Regions from separate parts of the Dysgonomonas sp. GY617 genome, predicted to be linked through region 1. Evidence: riboswitches for the same ligand, from Rfam matches in the RefSeq annotation. Region 1 holds a riboswitch; each other region holds the start of a gene.
The links. A riboswitch is a leader RNA that binds a small molecule or an ion and turns the genes downstream of it on or off. The one in region 1 is predicted to bind cobalamin.
Positions count from the first base shown of each region.

Region 1 (3,252 bases):
CCTGCTTCACGTTCTCGCCAATGTATGTTCCTAATATACCGGCAGTAGCAGTCAATCGGTTGGTCTTAACCTGTGCATTCAAAGCCGTTAATGAAGTTCCTCGCGATGGATATTGTTGTTTTACAAAATTGGAGGTTAGTTTATTATAAGCATAGTCTTGCGCCAATGATACAGAAAAAATATCAGTAGGCTGATACAATGCCGATGCAGAACCATAGTATTCAACCTGAGTATATTTATCAATAATAAATCCGTTATCATATATAGCATCAACATCCAAATATTTACTATACAATCTGGAATACTTTCCTAATCCTTGTAGCGAAAATTTCGAGTTGATTTTTTTCTCGTAATTTACTTGTGTAAAGAAATCTTTATTCCACAGTCTTTCATTGGCTTCTATATTACCAGATATCACAGCTCCGGGAATTCCTCTTTCCGAATCAAGATAGAATGCTTTCAGTTGAAGCGTCCCACCACTTTTCAGATCACCGTATACATTTAATTCGCCTTGCCAGATATCAACATCTGAGTTATTCCGATTACGACGTTCTGTTTTTTCTCCAGTGTTAAACTTAAAAGGATAATTTCCATCAGCTCTTTGCCAACTTCCATTAAATGTAGTAGCCCATGCGGACGATATTTTGTAAGATTGAACGATTGCCGGACTAAACATACCCCATGATCCTCCATGAAGAAGAACCTGCCCTTTATACTTTTTATCCCCAAATTGAGGTTTTGCCGTTTTAATATTCAGAGTTCCCGCAGAAGCAAAAGCCTTTGCCGATTGAAATATATCGTCAGCCTGTCCAATATTGAGTGATATAAAAGATATATTTTCAAAAGAGAAACGCCCTATATCAGTTGCCCCTGATTGAGAATTGCTAAAAGCTATTCCGTCATATAATACAGCAGTATGCTGATCACCTAAACCCCTTACTGAAACAGTTTTCAAACCACCTATTCCACCATAATCCTTCACCATTACTCCCGCAAATCGTCTTACAGCATCAGAGATTGATTGCACACCAATACGCTCTAAATCGGCAAAAGTCATAACTTGAAGAGGCGAGGCAGCACGCGAAACCGAAGGTAATACCTGTGCAGTTACAGTTACCTCATTGATATGCTGAATTTTTATGGAATCTTTATTCTGAGCATCTACTTCGAAGAAGCAGAACTGAGAAATAAGAAATATAAGGAGAAAACAAGAATACTTCATATACTGAAAGCCTATAAATCAATAATAGATTTAGCTTTCGGACAAAATATTGTGAAGAAATTACATTGGAAATATTCTAAAGAAGAATGAATCGACAGTTTTTGATCTTCAGCTCTATTTCTCGAAAGCTGTTTAGTATCACTTTTTGTCGTCTTGCAGGTTTTCTGACTTACATTCTATTCATTTACAAATAGAATGCTTACAGTAGCGAGTCTGTCCAGGTCTTTCACCTGATTACCCTTTTTGCATCCTTCTTAAATATTTATTACAGGAGCAAAACAACGGTGCAAAGATATGTTATAAAACCTAATTCATCCAAACAAAATTGTTAAAATTGGAAGTAGATGAATGGTTGCGTTCCACTAGACGCAGTTGCATATACCAACCAGAATACGCCACCTACAATAATAGCACGTCCAATATACGGTAACTTAAGGAAGCCCATTTCAACCATATCACTCACACGCTTAGGTGTGAAATGTAAAATGAAACCTATAAATATAAGTATAAATACATTTCGGTATCCTTGGATTACCATGAGCCATGCCTCGGGATTATATTCGAGTCGGCTAATATTACTTATAACCGCTGTGGCAACTTCAAAATCGTTGGCTTTAAAGAATATCCAACAAAATGCTACAAAATGGAAAGTGATAATTCCGCAAATCAGATTAACAAATATATTCTTTTCGGGAAGTTTTACAAACTGCCTGAATAAACGCTCAACAGCAAGTGCTCCGCCATGTAATGCACCCCATGCAATATATTTCCATGCCGCACCATGCCAAAGACCTCCAATAAGCATCGTTAAAAATAGATTGAAATATGTGCGGAATCGTCCTTTTCTGTTTCCTCCTAATGGAATATACAAATAATCTCTCAACCAAGACGACAAAGAAATATGCCATCTACGCCAGAACTCAGTCACCGAAACCGATTTATAAGGTGTACGAAAGTTCTCAGGAAGTTTAAATCCCATTAATAATGCTATACCGATAGCCATATCAGAGTAACCCGAAAAATCACAATAGATCTGTAAAGCATAACCATAAGTAGCCATTAATGTTTCGAATGGTGTATAACTTAAAGGACTATCAAAAATACGGTCTACAAAATTCAGAGATATATAATCGGATATAACAGACTTTTTAATCAAACCCGTAATAATCAAAAATAAAGCTAGACCTGCTTCTTTCTTCGACAAATTTATCTCACGATACATCTGCGGAAGAAATTCCTTAGCTCTCACAATAGGTCCAGCAACCAATTGAGGAAAGAAAGAGAGATAAAAAGCAAAATCCAGAACATTCTTAGCCGGCTTAAGTTCCCTCCGATACAAATCAACAGAGTAGCTTATTGCCTGAAATGTAAAGAATGATATACCAACAGGTAGAATGATATGTTGAAGTTGAAAATTCTCGTGAAATAGGCTGTTTAAATTCCCAATAAAGAAATTCATGTATTTGAAATACGCCAACACTAACAGATTGAGAACTATTGTAACTGTAAGCACTGTTTTTCGGACTGACTTCTTTGTAGATAAGTCCATTACTTCAGACAGTATATAATTAATGAGAGCCGACAGTATCAATAATATGAAATACTCGCCTCCTGCCTTATAGTAGAAAAACATCGAAAAGAGTAAAACATATACTGTCCGAAAATGTGCGTATTTCCGAGTCAATATATATACTAAATAAAAAGCCAAAAAGAATCCAAGAAACAAACTCGAGCTAAATAAAAGCGGGTTGCTTGGGTCATACTCAAACCAAGATCGTATTTGATCTGTAGTTATAGAGAAATAAGATTCTAAGTTAGTTAACACAGTTTTCAATTAGTTCTACTTTTTACATAGTTATCATAAGCAGTCAAAAAGTCAGTAGTGAAAAGCACTCCCTGCTTTTCATATCCTTCTCTTGTATAGTGCACTTTATCTTTAGCCATCAATGGAGCAAAATCTTTATTAAGAGGAGCTTGTACGCCGCCCAACTTATTCAACAAATCCCATACTACACAGCCTTTCAATCCTT
Region 1 covers NZ_JADCLR010000007.1:222,945-226,196, forward strand. The annotation lists gene IR022_RS08090 (TonB-dependent receptor plug domain-containing protein) at 1-1,222, opposite strand, end outside; cobalamin riboswitch at 1,359-1,516, opposite strand; gene IR022_RS08095 (MBOAT family O-acyltransferase) at 1,551-2,855, opposite strand; gene IR022_RS08100 (LysM peptidoglycan-binding domain-containing protein) at 3,053-3,252, opposite strand, start outside.

Region 2 (3,252 bases), on a different contig from region 1:
TCAGGAGAGACAATCTCTACTTTTTTCGAAAAATCGAGATTCTGCTGTGCAGATAAGCCTACGCTTATCAAGCATATAGCTAGTATAAAAAGTATTCTTTTCATGTTATTATTTTAATAGATTCATTTTTTCAAATGTAGTTTTTATTTTCGATAGATATACTTTTAGAGAGAGTGAAATTGACGCAACCATAAAAGATGAGAGGCAGACGTAACCAGACAAACATTTTAGCTTAAATTTGCCATATAATAATACAACACGATATACTGCCATGCTAAGAAAAAGTCTGATAATGGATCATCTGCGAGTATTACCTATCGAATACTTGCAATCAAAAGAAGAGGGCAAGAATATACTGAATTATCAGCAACGCATAGATGAGATCATGCAGTCAGATACTTGTGACTTACAGAAAGAGGAATTTGCAGGAAATTTACTCGATGAGATGTACAATTTACCAATAGATGAATCTTTTCCTTACAAAGAGCCATCTACTTTAAAGGAGATAAAAGCTCTTCGTCCAGTTTTTGCATACGAAAATAGTAACACCAAAATTTCACCTGACAAATTATTCGATAAAATCTATGGAGCGTGGTTAGGTAGATGTACAGGTTGCTTATTGGGTCAGCCAATTGAAGGATGGAAACTTGCACAGATCAGAGAACTCCTAAAAGACACAAACAATTATCCCTTAACAGATTACATTTCATCGAATATAAAGGATAGCATCAAAGAAAAGCACAGTATTGCAGACCAATATTATTTGTTTGGAAATAAGCCAATCACAATAAATTGGATCAATAATATTACTCGAATGCCCGAAGATGACGATATAAATTATACGATTGCTTCACTGCATATTCTTGAAACTTATGGATGGGATTTCAATTCGGATGATGTTGCAGAAAGCTTGCTTTTGAATATACCTTTGCTTCATACCTATACGGCTGAACGGATAGCTTATCGCAATCTGTCTTTGTATAAGTTTCCACCATTATCGGCAGTCTATCGAAACCCTTACAGGGAATGGATTGGGGCGCAAATCAGAGGTGATTTCTGGGGCTACATAAATGGCGGTGATATTGAAATGGCAGCAGAAATGGCATTCAGAGATGCATCTGTATCTCACGTAAAGAATGGTATATATGGCGAGATGTTTGTTTCAGCTATGATAGCAGCAGCCATGACATCGGACGATATTGAGTTTATAATCAATTGCGGATTATCTCAAATTCCTGCAACCTGTCGTTTAACAGAGTATGTGAACATAATTGTATCTGCTAAAAATAACGGGTGGGACGAGGAACAGGTTATTGCCCATATTCATACTTCGTTTGATGAAAAACAAATTCATCATTGGTGTCATACCATACCCAATGCTATGATTGTATGCTTTGCCTTACTCTATGGAAATAAGGATTTTAAAAAGTCTTTGTCTTTAGCCATAATGCCGGCTTTCGATACCGATTGTAATGCTGCCACTGTTGGTTCTATCATCGGGCTGATTAGCGGAGCTTCTCAAATTCCGCTGAAATGGACAGCTCCACTTAATGATACAGTTTGTTCGGGTGTAAGGGGTTTCGATGAGGTTTCTATCTCATCTTTAGCTCAACGCACGGTAGATATCATTCTGGAAAAAGAGAAAGCGAAATGTTTAGCTCATCAATAGATTCCGAATAGTAAGAATACAAGTCATTTTTTCTTTGAATTTCAGAATAATTCCCTTTTAATTCCATATTTTTGCACACGTTTTGGTGGCACAATTCCATATCTACGGAAAAGTGCTGAAAAGGGAATCAGGTGTAAATCCTGAACAGACCCGCTGCTGTAAGCTCCGCCAAACAATCTTTGGATAATACTGATCCACTGTTTCTACTGAGAAACGGGAAGGAGTTCCAAAGATGGAGTAAGTCAGAAGACCTGCCAAATATGTATATAGTTTAAAGCTCGAGGTTAAGGCTTAAGAACATTCATATTCAAGATATGCTTGGCATATTGCGGCTCTATGTTTCGTATCCTCTTAATTCTGAGTATTGTTTAATTGAATAAAAAGAATTCAAGAGAAATGTATCCAATTGCATTTGTATCGTTAGGACCGGGCGAAGCCGACTTGATCACCCTCAAAGGGTTAAAGACTTTAGAGGCTGCCGATTGTATTTTCTATCCTGCAACCATTGTTAAAGAAAGCGCCCTGTCTTCGAGAGCATTAGATATTATGGTTGAATTGGAGATTGACAGTAAGAAAGCAATTCCGTTTCATGTTCCAATGAGTAAAGATCGATCTCTGGCGATTGAGGCATACAACCGAGTATCGAAGGAGGCAGAGCAACAATACCTTAAAGGATTGAAGGTAGCCATTGTAGCCGAAGGCGATGCAGGTTTTTACTCGTCTATTCATTATATATTCGATACGCTTACCAATCAGAATATTCCTGTAGAACATATTGCAGGCATTCCTGCATTTATTGCAAGTGGTGCTTTGGCAGGCATTCACATTGTGAAACAGGAGGAAGAGCTGAATGTGATTCCGGGGATTATATCGGCAAACGATCTTATCGGAAAAATAGAATCGGGTAAGGTCGTCGTTATTATGAAAGTGTCACAATGTCAGGAAGCTGTAAAGGAATGTATTTCAAAGATTCCAACGGCAACATTTCATTATTTCGAGAATGTGGGTGTTAAGGATAAGGAATATTATACTAACGATATTCAAGAAATAATCGTCCGGAAATTCCCTTATTTTTCCTTAATGATAATACATCAATAAAATGAAAAACTCAATAATTATTTATTTAGTACTATTTACTTGCACTTTTTTCTTTAGCTGTAAAAACAATCAACAGACTGAAAATAAAATCGCTTCATCAACTGTCAACTCATTCGATTCAGTTCGTATTGAAGTTAAATACGCACAAGGTTTCAATGTCTCGTATCACGATAATTACAGGTTGGTTGATATTCAAGACCCTCAACACGAAAACGAAACGGTATATCGTTATGCACTTGTCAATCGGGGGCAAAGTCACGAGGGCATACCTAAAGATTACATCGTTATAGAAGTTCCTATTCAGAAAGTGGTTTGTATGACTACTCTGCAACTTTCGAACTTTATCAAGTTGGATGCTATAGACAAGGTGGTGGGAATGACCAGCACGCATTACCTTTTCAACCAACAGATGAAAGACCGTATCAAAAGCGGACAAGCCAGTCAAATAGGTATCGAAGGTAATTTTGACAACGAGGTGGTTATGG
Region 2 covers NZ_JADCLR010000001.1:188,150-191,401, reverse strand. The annotation lists gene IR022_RS00670 (esterase) at 1-104, opposite strand, end outside; gene IR022_RS00665 (ADP-ribosylglycohydrolase family protein) at 293-1,669, shown strand; cobalamin riboswitch at 1,736-1,943, shown strand; gene IR022_RS00660 (precorrin-2 C(20)-methyltransferase) at 2,066-2,767, shown strand; gene IR022_RS00655 (ABC transporter substrate-binding protein) at 2,769-3,252, shown strand, end outside.
Region 2: it holds a riboswitch for cobalamin, as region 1 does, so the genes downstream of both, IR022_RS00660 (precorrin-2 C(20)-methyltransferase) here and IR022_RS08090 (TonB-dependent receptor plug domain-containing protein) in region 1, are expected to answer to the same signal.

Region 3 (3,252 bases), on a different contig from region 1:
ACCATATTATAGTATTGATGGCGGAGACTTCAAACTATCACTCGGGGTCAATATTAATTGGGCTTCAGATATAGAGAACAAATTTGTAGCTGCTCCCTCCATCAAAACATCTTGGAACTTCAACGAGAAGAGTTTATTGTACTTTAATGTAGGTGGTGGTATTAACGACAATAACTTTGTAGAAATAAATCGAGAGAATAGATATATAAATCCTATATCTCGTGTATTTATTTCTCAAACATTATATGATGCTCAGATTGGAGTTAGATCGGGAATCGTAAGCGGTCTTGAATTTGATATCTTCGGAGGATATAAATATACTAAAGACGATCATTTATTTGTACCATACGATGCTGCATCATGGGGTAATGTTTCAGATATGTTGTATGCTAATCTGGGCGAAGGTCATTTCGGTGGAGCATTAAAAACTAAGTTAATCCCTTATACCGATCTTTCGTTGAAAGCAACTACACATTTTTACAACCTCAGCAAATATACTTTAACAGATAATGCACCTGAAAAGAAAGAAGCTTGGGGATTACCATCTTTAACTTTCGACTTTAATGCAGATTTTTCATTCATTGATAATCTTACACTATCAGTTAATTATATATTCGAAGGTGGACGCAAAATGTATGTAAACGAAGCTTCTTCCAAAATGGATAACATTAACGAACTGAATATTAAAGGAACTTATAATATATTAGATTGGTTATCATTCTTTGTAAGAGCAAACAACGTAATGAATCAAAAATACGAAAGACAATACGGTTATACCAATCAAGGCATTAATGCTCTTGGAGGTATAAGCCTAAAATTCTAAGAATAAATCTCATAACAGACCAACGCCCATATCTACGATTGTAGGTATGGGCGTTCTCTATTGACAGAGAATAGGAAAAAAAGGATCAATTCTAAGAAAAAAAAGAGATTTTGGTTATACCCCTATCAAGTCTTTATGCCGTTCTTTGCACTTAAGAACGAGGTTTTTCATACACATACATATAACGAATATCAATTACTAACAGTAAGTCTAAAAAAAGTGCCAGGAAAACACAATCCATAATATCTCAATTTAATATAGGACTCTCCTTCTCCTATAGGCACATTCTTGGAACAAAAAATCTTTCCTTCATTAAGGGAAGATTTTTTTGTTTCTGAGTGTAGCATCAATCATACATTTTATTATCTTTACACTGATTTTGGTGTTATTCTATCACAATCGCAGATAGAGTAATGAAAAGGGAATCCGGTGTAAATCTGGAACAGACCCGCTGCTGTAAGCTTCATTAAGAGTTTCTAAACAATACTCTAGCCACTGTCCGAATAGTAAGCAAAAACAGTAAACAACAAACTTGTTGATAACTGAGACCTGATAAATGCTGACTAAAAAGATGGGAAGGATGTTTAGAAATGAAGTAAGTCAGAAGACCTGCCAAAAAACACGAGCAAGAAACTCTCGGGAAATAGAGTTGATGCGACATATCATTACAACAATGATAGAAACTAAAAAAGACAAAGATGCTTTAGAAAAAAGCTATCAACAAAGACATGATCAGATCTTTCAAATAATCTGACCATAGAGAAAAACTTGTAGAAACATTAAATACAAAGGATGGATAAAATATGCCCTTGCTGTTCAATAAACTTTACCTGTAGAGTAGATAAAATTGAATTGTGTAATTGTTCAAGAATCAACCTAGCAGAGGGTGTCAGACAATACATTAAGACAACTTATGGAAACTGTTTATGCTTTGATTGTCTTAAAGATCTAAATGATCAATTTGTAAAATCACACGAAGAAAAGGCAAAGAATAAAGCAATCAGTAAGTAAACCAAAATAAGTCTTTTATCAATTCTTCTAATACAAGTAAAATGATTAAATTTGAAATTAGATTTTTGTTGAAGGAAATATCAAAACAGGATTATCAAAATAGATTCTAATAACTAAAATTATAAACAAAACCGAATAAACAATGCTAAACGAATTTACAATCAGTCGAGGAAAAGCGATGATTAACTTCTCGCTGAAATATTGTGATAACCGTCAGAAACTTTTGAATAGTTATGGTTTCAAGAAAGTAATCGACTCATTTATTCAAGTATTAAAGAAAGACAATGTCATTATATATGACTATTATATCAAGTACTTTAATAATAACGATGACGAATTTGCTCAATCACTTGTACAAGTATTCAAGTTCCTTACAGTTTGTGACGAGAACGAAATAGTAAGAGTAGACAACAGATATTCGGTTTGCTTTGCTGACAAAGACCTTTTCATTGAACTTATCGAACTATTATATTCATATTGGAGACGCTTAGACCGTATTTCGGTTGTTCGCAACTCAAGCCTTGGAGAAGGTTTGCAAGATGTTAGATTTACTCAGGCAAACTCTCAATTCAACGATCTAATTCTTGCGACTTATCGCCGCATCGAAGAGACCGTTATGGGATTTCAACACAGAGTATATCGCCAGTTAATTGCAGGTGCTAATGCTGGACTTATTCTTAATGACGAAGTATCATGGAATTGCCCAATCGAATACAAGGGACTATCAGCAGTACCATTTATAAGCACTGTGATATTTCAACCTCCATTGATTACATATACTAAAAGAAATACTCGTGACGGAATATTCCACGAACATTCTTCGAACCCCATAGCAAACATTTCTTTGAATGATGACGAATGGTTTGTATTCCCTGCTTGGGTAGGTAATATGCTTACTTTCGTTTATTTCCACAAAGACTTTATCGATCATGGCTTAGGTTTGTCTAATCTATTCGAATTGGCAACACCAAGCAGCTATATTGGTAAAAAGCCCGATATGATCTACGTATTCGGTTATGCTGATGGGCATGAAGAAAAACGTACGTTCTATTATAAAGACAAACAAAATGACATTCTTATTGGATATGCAAACTATTGCGACGATATCGACTATTTTGGCTATATGAAAAAAATGCTCCTAACTCTTCACAATGTGAAACAAATGGAGTTGGGTCGTTTACCAATACATGGAGCGATGGTAAACATTGCACTGAAAAACGGAAAAGAATCAAACATTATCATCATGGGTGATAGTGGTGCAGGAAAATCTGAGAGTTTGGAAGCATTCCGTAACCTGAATGAAAAATATATCAGACACATGCGTATCATTTTCGATGATATGGGTTATTTGAACATAGAAGCTGATGGTTCGGTTAAAGGGTATGGTACTGAAATAGGAGCATTTGTTCGTGTAGATG
Region 3 covers NZ_JADCLR010000014.1:7,643-10,894, forward strand. The annotation lists gene IR022_RS08755 (hypothetical protein) at 1-823, shown strand, start outside; cobalamin riboswitch at 1,187-1,455, shown strand; gene IR022_RS08760 (cysteine-rich CWC family protein) at 1,616-1,834, shown strand; gene IR022_RS08765 (phosphoenolpyruvate carboxykinase) at 1,977-3,252, shown strand, end outside.
Region 3: it holds a riboswitch for cobalamin, as region 1 does, so the genes downstream of both, IR022_RS08760 (cysteine-rich CWC family protein) here and IR022_RS08090 (TonB-dependent receptor plug domain-containing protein) in region 1, are expected to answer to the same signal.